One region of the Leifsonia sp. 2MCAF36 genome, then DNA from elsewhere that is predicted to be linked to it. Evidence: predicted binding sites of a transcription regulator. Region 1 holds the regulator's gene; each other region holds the start of a gene.
The links. Region 1 encodes HrcA, which represses chaperone genes, less so after heat shock. Its sites were predicted from a motif close to TTNGCACTCGNNNNNNNCGAGTGCNAA; they were not measured.
Positions count from the first base shown of each region.

Region 1 (4,193 bases):
AGAGTTCGGCAAGAGATCCTTCCCGGAGGCTTTCGCCGCCGTTATCGCTGAGGACGTGTGCGTGGACGTGGAACACGGTCTGGCCCGCTCCGGCGCCGGTGTTGAAGATGAGCCGGAAGTCGCCGTCCGAGTGCTCCTCTGCGAGGTGCTTCGCGGTGGCGACGAGCTCGGCCAGCAGCCCCGGGTCGCCCGCGGCGAGCTCCGCGACGTCGCGGTACTCCTCCGTCTTGGGGACGACGAGCAGGTGCAACCGGGCCTTCGGCGCGATGTCGCGGAACGCGATCAGCCGGTCGGAGTCGAACACCACATCGGCCGGGATCTCGCCCGCGATGATCCGCGAGAAGATCGAACGCTCCGTGTCTGCCATATCCCTATCCTATTCGCGCACGCCGACAACGCGGCTGGGGTCACCAGCGCCCGAGCGCGGCGTTGAGGACGGCGAGGGCGGCCGGGCCGGCGGTAGAGGTGCGGAGCACCGTGTCGCCGAGGCGCACGAGCTCGCCGCCGGCGTCACGCAATGCCGCCAGCTCCTGCGGCGCGATGCCGCCCTCGGGTCCGACGACGAGCACGAGGTCGCGGCCATCCGGTCGGATGGCCGTCAGCGGCGCCTCGGCGTCCGGTTCGAGCACGAGAACGCGCGCGCCCGCCGTCAGCGACGCGAGCTGCTTGGTCGTCGCCAGCTCACCCACCTCGGGCGTCCAGGCGCGGATCGACTGCTTGGCCGCCTCCCGCACGATGGTCGCCCAGCGCTCACGGCCCTTCGCGACCTTCGCGCCCTCCCACCGGGAGATCGAGCGGGATGCCGCCCACGGCAGCACCGCATCCACACCGAGCTCCGTGGCCGCCTGCACGGCCAGTTCGTCACGGTCGCCCTTCGCGAGCGCCTGCACGAGCGTGATCGCTGGTGTCGGGCGTGGAACGCGCGACACCGCCTCCACGTCGATCGTCAGCTCGGTGTTCGTCGCCACGAGCACCTCGCCCGACGCCACCAGACCGCGGCCGTTGCCGATCAGCACCGACTCGCCCGGCCGGGTCCGGTTGACGGTCGCCGCGTGCTTCGCCTCGGCGCCGCTCAACGACAGCCGGGCGCCGACCTCGACGTCGTCGAGGTCCTCACGCAGATACAGGGACGCCATCGCTCGCAGTGCTACAGGTTGAGGAAGCGGTCGCGGAGCTTCGCGAACAGACCCTGCTGGAAGTGCGCCAGCGAGGGCTGCGCCGCCTTGTGGGTCGCGGCGAACTTCTTGATCAGCTCTTTCTCTTTGTGGTCGAGCTTCGTCGGGGTGACCACCTGGATGCCGACGCGGAGGTCGCCGCGGCCGGTGCCGCGCAGGTGGGTGATGCCGCGATCCTTCACGCTGATGATGTCGGCGGACTGCGTGCCGGGCTTCAGCTCCAGGCGGATGTCGCCGTCGAGCGCCTTGACGGTCGCCGTGGTGCCGAGGATGGCATCCGTCATCGACAGCTCCAGCGTGCAGAGAAGGTCGTCGCCGTCCCGGCTGAAGATCTCGTGGTGCTTGACCTTGATCTCCAGATAGAGGTCACCGTTGGGGCCACCGGCAGGGCCGGCCTCGCCGCTGCCGGGCATCTGCAGGCGGAGGCCGGTGTCGACGCCTGCTGGGATGTCCACCGGAACGGAGCGGCGGGCGCGCACACGGCCCTGGCCCTGGCAGGTGACGCACGGCGTCGCGATGACGGTGCCGTACCCGCGGCAGGTGCCGCACGGGCTCGAGGTCATCACGTTGCCGAGCAACGAGCGCACCGAGCGCTGGATGCTGCCGGTGCCGTGGCAGATGTCGCAGGTCACCGGCTGGGTGCCCGGCTGGCAGCAGGAGCCGTTGCAGGTCTCGCAGACGACGGCCGTGTCGACCTCCAGGTCGCGATGCGTGCCGAAGATGACCTCGTCCAGGTCGACCTCCACGCGCAGCAGGGCGTCCTGACCGCGCTCACGCCGCGACCGCGGGCCGCGGCCCGCTCCCCCGCCGCCACCGAAGAACGTCTCGAAGATGTCGCTGAACCCGGCGAAGTCGGCTCCGCCCGCCCCACCGCCGAAACCGCCCGAGCCGCCGAGGTCGTACTGCTGGCGCTGCTGCGGGTCGCTGAGCACGTCGTACGCGTGCGTCACGAGCTTGAACCGCTCCTGCGCTTCGGCGCTCGGGTTCACATCCGGGTGGAGCTCCCGCGCGAGCCGGCGGTACGCCTTCTTGATGTCGTCGGGGCTGGCGTCGCGCTCGACGCCCAGGACTTCGTAGTGGTCGGCCACGTGGGGCTGTTCCTTCTTCTCGATCGAGTGCTGTGTACTGGGTTCTGCGAGTGGATGCGGTGCAGGCTACTGCTCGCCGAGCATCCGGGAGAGGTATCGGGCGACGGCGCGGACGGCCGCCATGTTGCTGGAGTAGTCCATGCGGAGCGGGCCGAGGAGGCCGACGCGGGCCACATCGGACCCCGCCGCACTGTAACCGCTGGAGAGGATGGATGCTTCCGTCAGGCCGAAGCCGGCGTTCTCGCGGCCGATGCTCACGGCGACGCCGTGCTGGTCGGTCGCCATCTCGTCGAACAGGCGGAGCAGCACCACCTGTTCTTCGATCGCCTCGAGCACCGGGGTGATCGTGCCGGGGAAGTCGAGTTCGGTGCGGACCAGGTTGGCGGCGCCCGCCATGACCAGCTTCTCCTGCCGGTTGGCAGCGATCTGGTCGAGCAGAGCCCCGGCGACCGGTTCGACCAGCGCACGGCTGCGGTCGGTGAGAGCCGACGGCAGCTCGCGCAGGCGCGCGGTCGCCTCGGCGAGGGTCAGCCCGGCCGCCGCGCCGTTGATGGCGCCGCGCACCTCGGCCACGTCCTCATCGCTCAGCTCGGAGGCCAACTCGATCACACGCTGCTCGACCGCCCCGGAGTCGGTGATGAGCACGCTGAGCAGCCTGCGCGGCGACATGGCCACGAGCTCGATGTGACGGATGCGCGACCGCGCGACCGAGGGGTACTGCACCAGCGCCACCTGGTTGGTGAGCTGTGACAGCAGGCGGACAGTGCGGGACAGCACGTCGTCGAGGTCGGCGGAGTGACCCAGGAACGTCTCGATCGCCGTGCGCTGCGCGGGCGTGAGCGGGCGCATCTCAGCGAGGTGGTCGACGAACAGGCGGTAGCCCTTGTCGGTGGGGACACGGCCGGACGAAGTGTGCGGAGCCGCGATCAGCTCCTCCTCTTCGAGCAGGGCCATGTCGTTGCGGATGGTCGCCGCCGACACGCCGAACGAGTGCCGTTCGACGATGCTCTTCGATCCGACCGGCTCGCGCGACGCCACATAGTCCTGGACGATGACGCGCAACACCTCGAGGCTGCGTTCCGAAACCATCCCCGCCTCCCGTCGACCGATTAGCACTCACGCTTCCTGAGTGCCAATCCTACCGCGAGGAAACACCACGAGGGTGATTGCTGGCTGAGACACGGCAGCAGTACCTTATGTGCAACGGTTCGACACGCTCGCAACCGATCATGAAAGGGTTCCGCCAATGACAGACCCGAACCAGCCGTCCGACCCCACGGGAGGCGTCCCTCCGCAGCAGCCGGGCGGCGTCCCGCCGCAGCAGCCGGGCGGCGTCCCGCCGCAGCAGCCCGGCGGTGTCCCGCCGCAGCAGCCGTATTCGAATGTCCCGCCGCAGCAGCCCTACGCGCAGCCGGCCGGTGGACCGCAGCAGCCCTACGCGGCAGCGGCGGCACCCCTCGACGCCGCGCAGGACAAGCAGTGGGCGTCGTTCGCACACTTGGGCGGCATCCTGTGGATCCTGCCATCGCTCATCATCTGGCTGGTCTTCAAGGACCGCGGCCGGCTCACCAATCAGGAGGCCAAGGAAGCCCTCAATTGGCAGATCACCTGGATCCTCGCCTGGGTGGCGTCGCAGATCATCGGGATCATCATCGGCAGCTTCACGTACGGGCTCGGCTACCTGCTCTTCGGTCTGCTGATCCCGTGGGCGCTGTACATCGTCAACCTGGTGTTCTCGATCCTCGGCTTCGTCCGGGTGAACAGCGGTGGAACGTACCGCTACCCGATGAACTTCCGGTTCATCAAGTAGTCGACGCGTTCAGGCTCTTTCAGCCTCGGGCCTCGCGCCCTAGGCTGGGGCCGACCGCGCCCACCCGGCCAACCAGAGGAGAACCGCACCATGTCCGCGACACCCCCGCCGCCCCCGCCC
Region 1 is NZ_JBFRGV010000006.1:149,599-153,791, forward strand. It holds gene AB4079_RS10795 (PhoH family protein) at 1-12, opposite strand, end outside; gene AB4079_RS10800 (HIT domain-containing protein) at 1-367, opposite strand, end outside; gene AB4079_RS10805 (16S rRNA (uracil(1498)-N(3))-methyltransferase) at 408-1,136, opposite strand; gene dnaJ (molecular chaperone DnaJ) at 1,148-2,263, opposite strand; gene hrcA (heat-inducible transcriptional repressor HrcA) at 2,330-3,352, opposite strand; gene AB4079_RS10820 (DUF4870 domain-containing protein) at 3,510-4,073, shown strand; gene AB4079_RS10825 (DUF4870 domain-containing protein) at 4,164-4,193, shown strand, end outside.

Region 2 (4,193 bases), on a different contig from region 1:
GCGTCGACCAGCGGAAGCTTCTCGATCTTGTGCTCGGCGAAGATGGCGACGGCGGAGTCCGGGTCGATGCCGACCGGCGCCGTGATCAGCGGCTGGCGCGTCATGACGTCGCGGACCTGGGTGGTCGACCGCTCGAACGGCGACACGAAGCGCATGTCACGGTTCGTGATGATGCCCACGAGGGTGCCGTCCGGCTCGATGACCGGCAGACCGCTGACGCGGAACTGGCCGCACAGCGCATCCACCTCTTCGACGCTCGCCCCGGGCGTCGTGGTCACCGGGTTGGTGATCATGCCCGACTCGGAGCGCTTCACCTTGTCGACGTGCGCCGCCTGGTCCTCGATGGACAGGTTGCGGTGGATGATGCCGATGCCGCCCTGCCGTGCCATGGCGACGGCCATGCGCGACTCGGTCACGGTGTCCATCGCGCTCGACAGCAGCGGGGTCGCCATCGAAATGCGCTTGGTGAGCCGGGTGGACGTGTCCGCCTCGCTCGGGATGACGTCGGTATGCCCGGGGAGGAGCATGACGTCGTCGTAGGTCAAACCGATGAAACCGAACGGATCGGGCTGATCCATTTCACCCCTAACAGGAAGATGCGCGACTGTGGATGCTCAATGGTAACGGCAGAACCTGGGCGGGTATTCCGCCCCGATGAGGCGGTTGGGACGGCGGTGGCAGATCCCTCGCGTCATGAAATGGCTATTCCTTCGTCTCTACCACTGACGGGTCGATAGCATCTGTCGCTTCCAGTTCACGGGTGAGCGATCAGTTTTCGCCGTCGTCATGTACGACGAGAGGAAACGACGATGTACCGAAAAGCTCGATTGTCTGCAGCCGTGGCCATCACCTCGATCATTTGTGTCGTGGTGGGCGGATCTCTCACCGGCATCGCCTCGGTGAGCCAGCCGTCCATCACCGACCCGCTGGTCGCCCTGGGAATCGGCGTCGCGTTGTGAGGGGTTTCTTACTCACGGTGCGCCACTATTTCAGCCGTGCAACATGGAGTGCCTGGGATGCGACGCCGGTGCGATCGGCGGTCTCGTGGATCCTCGGAATCGCCCTTCCCGTTGTCGGGTTCGTTTTCCCGTCGCTGCTGCCCTGGTGGGGATGGCTGCTGGTCGGCTCTGCGTGGTTCGGCACGCTGATCATCGTGGGGCGAAGGCTCACTGACCGCGACCTGCGCGCAATAGAGCGAGAGGACTGACTACCCGGCGCGGATGCGCGATCCTACGAGCGGGTGAGAGCACTCGTAGGGTCGCGCCGATCTCGTCCGCCGATCCCGCACCTAGTCGACGGGCGCCAGGTCGAGCTCGGCGGCCCGCTTGCCCTGGCGTGCAGCGGCGATCATGTCGACGCTCAGGATGAGGAGCGCCAGCCAGACGATCGCGAAGCCGACCCAGCGCTCCGGCGGCATCGCCTCGTGCAGCACGGCGACGCCGACGACGAACTGGATGAACGGGGCGAAGTACTGGATGAAGCCCATGTAGACCAGCGGGAGCCGGCGCGAGGCGGCGGCGAAGAACAGCAGCGGCACGGCGGTGATGACGCCGGCTCCGGCCAGGAGCACGGCATGCCAGGGGCCGTCGCTGCCGATCGTCAGTCCGGCCGTGACGCCGACGACCACCAGTTGGATGATCGCGACGGGTGTCAACCACATGGTCTCCAGCGTCAGGCCGGAGAGCGCATCCACCCGGCCGCCGACCCGCTTCTTGATGAGCCCGTAGAAGCCGAAGGAGAAGGCCAGGATGAGCGCGATCCACGGCACCGACCCGTAGCCGACAGCGAGCACGATGACGGCGACGATGCTGACGCCGACCGCGACCCATTGTGCGACGCGGAGCCGTTCGCGCTGCACCAGCACGCCGAGGAACACCGTGACGATCGGGTTGATGAAGTAGCCGAGCGCCGCCTCGACGACGTGGCCGCTCACCGTCGCGAGAACGTAGGTCTGCCAGTTGATGTAGATGAACAGGCCGGCGAGTCCCATCGTGAACAGCACCCGCTTGTCGGTCAGCAGCGCACCGAATCGACCCCACGAACGGGTGACCGTCAGCGCGATGGCGCAGAACGCCAGCGAGAAGACGACGCGCCACGCCACGATCTCCCAGGCACTGGCCGGCGCCAGCGCCAGGAAGTAGATCGGCAGGATGCCCCACAGCACGTACGCGGAGACGGCGTAGGCGAGGCCGGAGGAACGGTGGGTGGTGAGGTCGTCTGTTGCTGCCACTCGTCCGACTCTACGCCCTGGTTCAGCGTCAGCCATTTGCCCCAAATCGCGGGATACCCGGCGGCCGCTTTCGGCCGACTTGCCCCAAATGTCCCGACTCGACAGCCCCGGAAACGACGACGGCCCGGCTGCAGGGCAGCCGGGCCGTCGGAAGAGGGATGCGTCAGCGAACGACGACCGCGAGAACGTCGCGGGCCGAAAGCACGAGGTAGTCCTCGCCGCCGAACTTGACCTCGGTGCCACCGTACTTGGAGTAGATGACCTTGTCGCCGACGGCGACATCGAGGGGGACGCGGTTGCCGTTGTCGTCGATGCGGCCGGGGCCGACGGCGACGACCTCGCCCTCCTGCGGCTTCTCCTTGGCGGTGTCGGGGATGACCAGACCGGAAGCAGTGGTCTGCTCAGCCTCGACCTGCTTGATGACGATGCGATCCTCGAGCGGCTTGATGGAGACCGACACGTTGACCCCTTTCCTGTGAAGAACAGTGTCTGACTAAGACTGATTAGCAACCTCATGGTGAGAGTGCTAACCCGAGTCTAGGGGGTGCGTTAGCAGTCCCGCAACGTGAGTGCCAGGCACCGGGGGAAGGTAGCGTGGACGCCATGGAACGGTCCGAGCTGGTCGCGCTGCTGAGCCCCGAAGGGCTCCGGCTCCTCGACTCCCTCCCGCCGTACCGCAGCGAGCAGGACGTGCTCCGGATCGTCAGCGACCTCCGCAAACAGGGGCACTCCCCCGCTCTCGTCGCCGCGGTGCTGACGCAGTCCAAGCTGCGGCGGAAAGCGCAGGCCAAGTTCGGCGAGTTCGCGTCCGGCATGCTGTTCACGGAGGCGGGCCTGGAGCAGGCCACGCGCCTGCCGGTCGCCGCGCGTCACGCGGGCCGGTTCCGCGCTGCCGGCATCCGTCGTATCGCCGACCTCGGCTGCGGGATCGGAGGCGACGCGCTCGCCCTGGCCGCGCTGGAGCTCGACGTGACCGCAGTGGACGCCGACGAGGTCACCGCGGCCATCGCATCCTTCAACCTGGCGCCGTTCCCGACCGCGACGGTGGAGCAGCGCCGGGCGGAGGACGTGGATCTGCGCGAGATCGACGGCGTCTTCCTGGACCCGGCCCGTCGCACCGCCGGGCACGGCCAGACCGAGCGCCTGGTCGACCCCGACGACTACACGCCGTCGCTCGGTTTCGCCTACGAACTGGCGACCGGCCGCTCCGTCGGCCTGAAGCTCGGCCCCGGCTTCGACCGCGACCTCATCCCCTCGACCGCCGAGGCGCAGTGGATCTCCGCCGACGGCCAGGTCGTCGAGCTCGGACTCTGGTTCGGCGCCCTCGCCCGCCCGGGCATCCGCCGGGCCGCTCTCGTGCTCCGCGGCGACCAGGCGGACGAGCTCACCGCCGAGGCGGACAGCGCAGACGAGGAAACCGGTCCCCTCGGCGAGTACCTGTTCGAGCCGGACGGCGCGGTGATCCGCGCGCGCCTGATCGGGGACCTCGCGCGACGGATCGGCGGCCGGATGGTGTCCGAGCAGATCGCGTACATCACCGCCGATGCACCCGCGGAGACGCCCTTCGCGGCGGGTTTCCGAATCCTCGAGACGCTGCCCTACGCCGAGAAGGACCTCAAGAGGGCGCTCCGCCAGCGCGGCATCGGCACTCTGGAGATCAAGAAGCGCGGCGTGGATGTCGACCCGGCCGCGCTGCGCCGGCGCCTGGGACTGAACGGCGACCGCCCGGCGACCCTGATTCTCACCAGGGTGGCCGGGCGGCACACCGCACTACTGGCCGAGCGGCTGTAGGCCGCGGGCCGCACTACGTCCGAGCAGCTGGGATCAGTAGTTGCTCGGGATGTTGTTCGCGATGCTGGCGAAGATGATCGCGAGGAAGATCCAGTAGATGATCGCGATCGCGATGCTGACGAAGCCGAGGATGATACCGGTGAGCCAGAATCCGCGAGCCTGGGGCTCCTTG
Region 2 is NZ_JBFRGV010000003.1:293,882-298,074, forward strand. It holds gene guaB (IMP dehydrogenase) at 1-578, opposite strand, end outside; gene AB4079_RS06720 (hypothetical protein) at 1,028-1,207, shown strand; gene rarD (EamA family transporter RarD) at 1,289-2,230, opposite strand; gene groES (co-chaperone GroES) at 2,394-2,690, opposite strand; gene AB4079_RS06735 (THUMP-like domain-containing protein) at 2,834-4,021, shown strand; gene AB4079_RS06740 (DUF4190 domain-containing protein) at 4,055-4,193, opposite strand, start outside.
Region 2: groES (co-chaperone GroES) is a predicted target of HrcA. The motif match lies at 2,780-2,806, and genes of this name have one in related genera.

Region 3 (4,193 bases), on a different contig from region 1:
GCTCCCGCGCGTCGTAGGCCCCCCTCGCGCCCTGACCCGCCCCACGTCCCGCACCCGCATCCGCCACTCCTGTCGAGCGTGAGGTGCTCGTAGTTGCACCTGCATTCGGCGTGTCGCCCGCGACTACGAGCACCTCGGCGGAGCTCACGCGCGGCCGGCCCGCGCGGGGACGCGAAGAGGGCGCCTCCCGTGCGGGAGACGCCCTCTTCTGGTGCGGTCGGACTTAGAAGTCCATGCCACCCGTCGGGTCGCCGACGGGGGCGGCGTTCTTCTCGGGCTTGTCGGCGACGACGGCCTCGGTGGTGAGGAACAGGCCCGCGATGGACGCAGCGTTCTGCAGCGCCGAGCGGGTCACCTTCACCGGGTCGTTGATGCCGGCAGCGAGCATGTCGACGTACTCACCGGTCGCGGCGTTGAGGCCGTGGCCGACGGGCAGGTTGCGAACCTTCTCGACGACGACGCCGGCCTCGAGGCCCGCGTTGATCGCGATCTGCTTCAGCGGGGCCTCGATGGCGACGCGCACGATGTTCGCACCCGTGGCCTCGTCACCGGTCAGCTCCAGCTTCGCGAACGCGGTCTTGCCGGCCTGGATGAGGGCGACGCCACCACCGGCGACGATGCCCTCTTCGACGGCAGCCTTCGCGTTGCGGACGGCGTCCTCGATGCGGTGCTTGCGCTCCTTGAGCTCGACCTCGGTGGCCGCGCCCGCCTTGATGACGGCGACGCCACCGGCGAGCTTCGCGAGGCGCTCCTGGAGCTTCTCGCGGTCGTAGTCACTGTCGGTGTTCTCGATCTCGTTGCGGATCTGCTGCACGCGACCGGCGATGGCCTCCGGGTCACCGGAGCCCTCGACGATGGTGGTCTCGTCCTTGGTGATGACGACCTTGCGGGCCTGACCGAGCAGGTCGAGGGTGACGTTCTCGAGCTTGAGGCCGACCTCCTCGGAGATGACCTGGCCACCGGTGAGGATCGCGATGTCCTGCAGCATGGCCTTGCGGCGGTCGCCGAAGCCCGGAGCCTTGACGGCGACGGACTTGAAGATGCCGCGGATCTTGTTGACGATCAGCGTGGCCAGGGCCTCGCCGTCGACGTCCTCCGCGATGATGAGGAGCTGCTTGCCCGCCTGGATCACCTTGTCGACCACCGGCAGGAGGTCCTTGATGTTGGAGATCTTCTGGTTGGCGATGAGGATGTACGGGTCCTCGAACACCGCCTCCTGGCGGTCCTGGTCGGTGACGAAGTACTGCGACAGGAAGCCCTTGTCGAAGCGCATGCCCTCGGTCAGCTCGAGCTCGGTGCCGAAGGTGTTCGACTCCTCGACGGTGACGACGCCCTCCTTGCCGACCTTGTCGATCGCCTCGGCGATGATCTCGCCGATGGTGGTGTCGCCGGCGGAGATGGACGCGGTGGCCGCGATCTCCTCCTTGGTCTCGACCTCCTTGGCGGAGGCGACGAGCTCGTCGGTGACGGCCTTGACGGCCTTCTCGATGCCGCGCTTCAGCGTGATGGGGTCGGCTCCGGCCGCGACGTTGCGCAGGCCTTCCTTGACGAGCGCCTGGGCCAGCACGGTCGCGGTGGTCGTTCCGTCACCCGCGACGTCGTCGGTCTTCTTGGCGACCTCCTTGACGAGCTCCGCGCCGATCTTCTCGTACGGGTCGTCGAGCTCGATCTCCTTCGCGATGGAGACACCGTCGTTCGTGATCGTGGGGGCGCCCCACTTCTTCTCGAGGACGACGTTACGGCCACGCGGGCCGAGGGTCACCTTGACCGTGTCGGCCAGTGTGTTGAGGCCGCGCTCGAGGCCGCGGCGCGCGTCCTCATTGAAAGCAATGATCTTTGCCATGTGTTTCTCGTCCCTCCCGGACGTGTGCGAAAGATTCCGTCTATTAGCACTCGATCAGATGGAGTGCTAAAGCGATTCTGGCACTCGTTGCTGTGGAGTGCAAGACGAGCAGCACGGCGTGGCCCCCGGGGGAACGAGGAAGCGCCGCCCCCGACGAGGGGACGGCGCTCCGCGGATCACTTCCGCTGCTGTCAGGCCAGTCGCACCGACTCGGCCTGCGGGCCCTTTTGCCCGGAGCCGACCTCGAACACGACCTGCTGGCCCTCTTCGAGGACCTTGTAACCCGCCATGTCGATCGCGGAGTAGTGAACGAATACGTCCTGTCCCCCATCGTCGACGGTGATGAAGCCGAAGCCCTTCTCAGCGTTGAACCACTTCACGGTTCCGTTCGCCATGCCTTACTCCCATTGCTGTGTCGCTCGCGCGATCCAACGCCGCACGCTGAATCCCGATCCTAATGCTTGTAATACCTGGCTACGCCAGCGATTTTGCGAATCCGTACCGAAATGATTCCAAACAGAAACACCTGCGTAACAAAGCGGAACGCCCGGGCGCGTCGCGGGGTCAGTCGAGGGTGGAGAGGAACCGCTGAGGGTCGAGCGTGGTGCGGTGACCCTCCTTGCTGTCGGCGGGGATCCCGCCCACATAGAGCCAGCCGAGCAGCCGCTCGTTCTTCGCCAGTTCGTGCATCCGGTGCACCGCCTTCGATCGGGTGTGGTGGCCCGAGCGCCACATCACGCCCCAGCCGGCGTCGTGCAGCAGCAGGCTCAGGATGTGCGCGACGCCCGAGGCGACCGCATCCTGCTCCCATCCGGGAACCTTGTCGCTCTTCGACCGCACCGACACGACCGCCAGAAGAAGGGATGAGCGCAGCGGCTTGGCCGCCAGCTTCTCCGCCTCCGAGCCGGTCGCCTTGGCGTCGGCGACGAACGCGTCGCCCAGCCGGTGGCGCGCCGCCCCGCGCAGCTCGATGATGCGCCAGGGGTGCAGGGCGCTGTGGTCGGCCACCCGGCCCGCCGCAGCGACCAGGGGCAGCAGTTCCTCGTGGCTGGGCGCATCCGCCGTCACCCGCGAGTAGGAGCGGCGCTCCGCCACGCGGCGGGCGAGGTCGGTCATCAGGACTCCGGGGCGAAGTTCAGCGAGATCGAGTTCATGCAGTAGCGGTCGCCGGTCGGGGTGCCGAAGCCGTCCGGGAAGACGTGGCCCAGGTGCGAACCGCAGCTCGCGCAACGCACCTCGGTGCGGACCACGCCGAGGCTCTTGTCTTCGAGCAGCTGGACCGCCTCCGGGCGGACGGACTCGTAGAAGCTCGGCCAGCCGCATCCGGAGTCGAACTTGGTTCCGGCCTGGAAGAGCTCCGCACCGCAGGCCGCACAGGTGTAGAGGCCGGCGCGGCCCTCGTCGAGGAGCTCGCCCGTCCACGGACGCTCGGTTCCGGCCTCACGGAGGACCGCGTACTGCTCGGGGCTGAGTTCCCGGCGCCACTCGTCCTCGCTCTTGGAAACCGTGTAGCCCTCGCTGGACGTGTCGTTCTGTGCCATGCCGTTCCTTTCCTCTTCACCAGACTAAACGGCGTCGCGCCGCCGCCTGTTCCCGGTAGCGAACCGCGACGTGCCGGGCCGGAACCGGAAACACACAGGACCGCCGCCCTAGGATGACGAGCGAACGACGAGTGAAGGCGGTGAGCGTGACCCGGTCAGCCGACGGACGACCCGCCGCCGCCCGTGAGCCCTCGAACGGGGACGCGGGCGCTGACGCGCTGAGCGATCGAGATGCCGCGATCCTCGCATTCGAACGCCAGTGGTGGCGGCACGCCGGAGCCAAGGAGCAGGCCATCCGCGAAGAGTTCGGTCTCTCGGCGGCCCGGTACTATCAGTTGCTCGGCGCAGTGATCGACCGTCCCGAAGCGCTGCGCCACGACCCCATGCTCGTCAAACGCCTGCTCCGGCTGCGAGAGACGAGACTGGCTGCACGACACGCACGGACGCTCCCGTCCGCCGACTGACCCCAAGGACCGCATTCCCCGATGGCAGAGAAGTTCCCCCGCGACCGCTTCGACGAGATCCCGGACGACCTGACGCGGGTCGGCGCGCACCGGGGTCCCCGTCCGCGCGGCCGCGGCTGGATCGCGGTCGGATGGGCGGCCCTCGCGACCGTGCTCCTGGTCGGCGCCGGAGTCTTCGGCCTGTCGCTGGTGAACGGGAACATCTCGTTCCACGGCCCGTCCGGCTCCGGGAGCCGCTCGGGCTCGGCGAGCACGACGACGTCCCCGACTCCCACGCCGACGCCGACCATCACCCCGACCGTCAACCCTGCGCTCAGCGTCAACGTGCTGAACGGGACGACGACG
Region 3 is NZ_JBFRGV010000003.1:143,450-147,642, forward strand. It holds gene AB4079_RS05970 (sensor histidine kinase) at 1-17, shown strand, start outside; gene groL (chaperonin GroEL) at 224-1,843, opposite strand; gene AB4079_RS05980 (cold-shock protein) at 2,035-2,238, opposite strand; gene AB4079_RS05985 (nitroreductase family protein) at 2,408-2,959, opposite strand; gene msrB (peptide-methionine (R)-S-oxide reductase MsrB) at 2,959-3,384, opposite strand; gene AB4079_RS05995 (DUF3263 domain-containing protein) at 3,525-3,848, shown strand; gene AB4079_RS06000 (LytR C-terminal domain-containing protein) at 3,870-4,193, shown strand, end outside.
Region 3: groL (chaperonin GroEL) is a predicted target of HrcA. The motif match lies at 1,887-1,913, and genes of this name have one in related genera.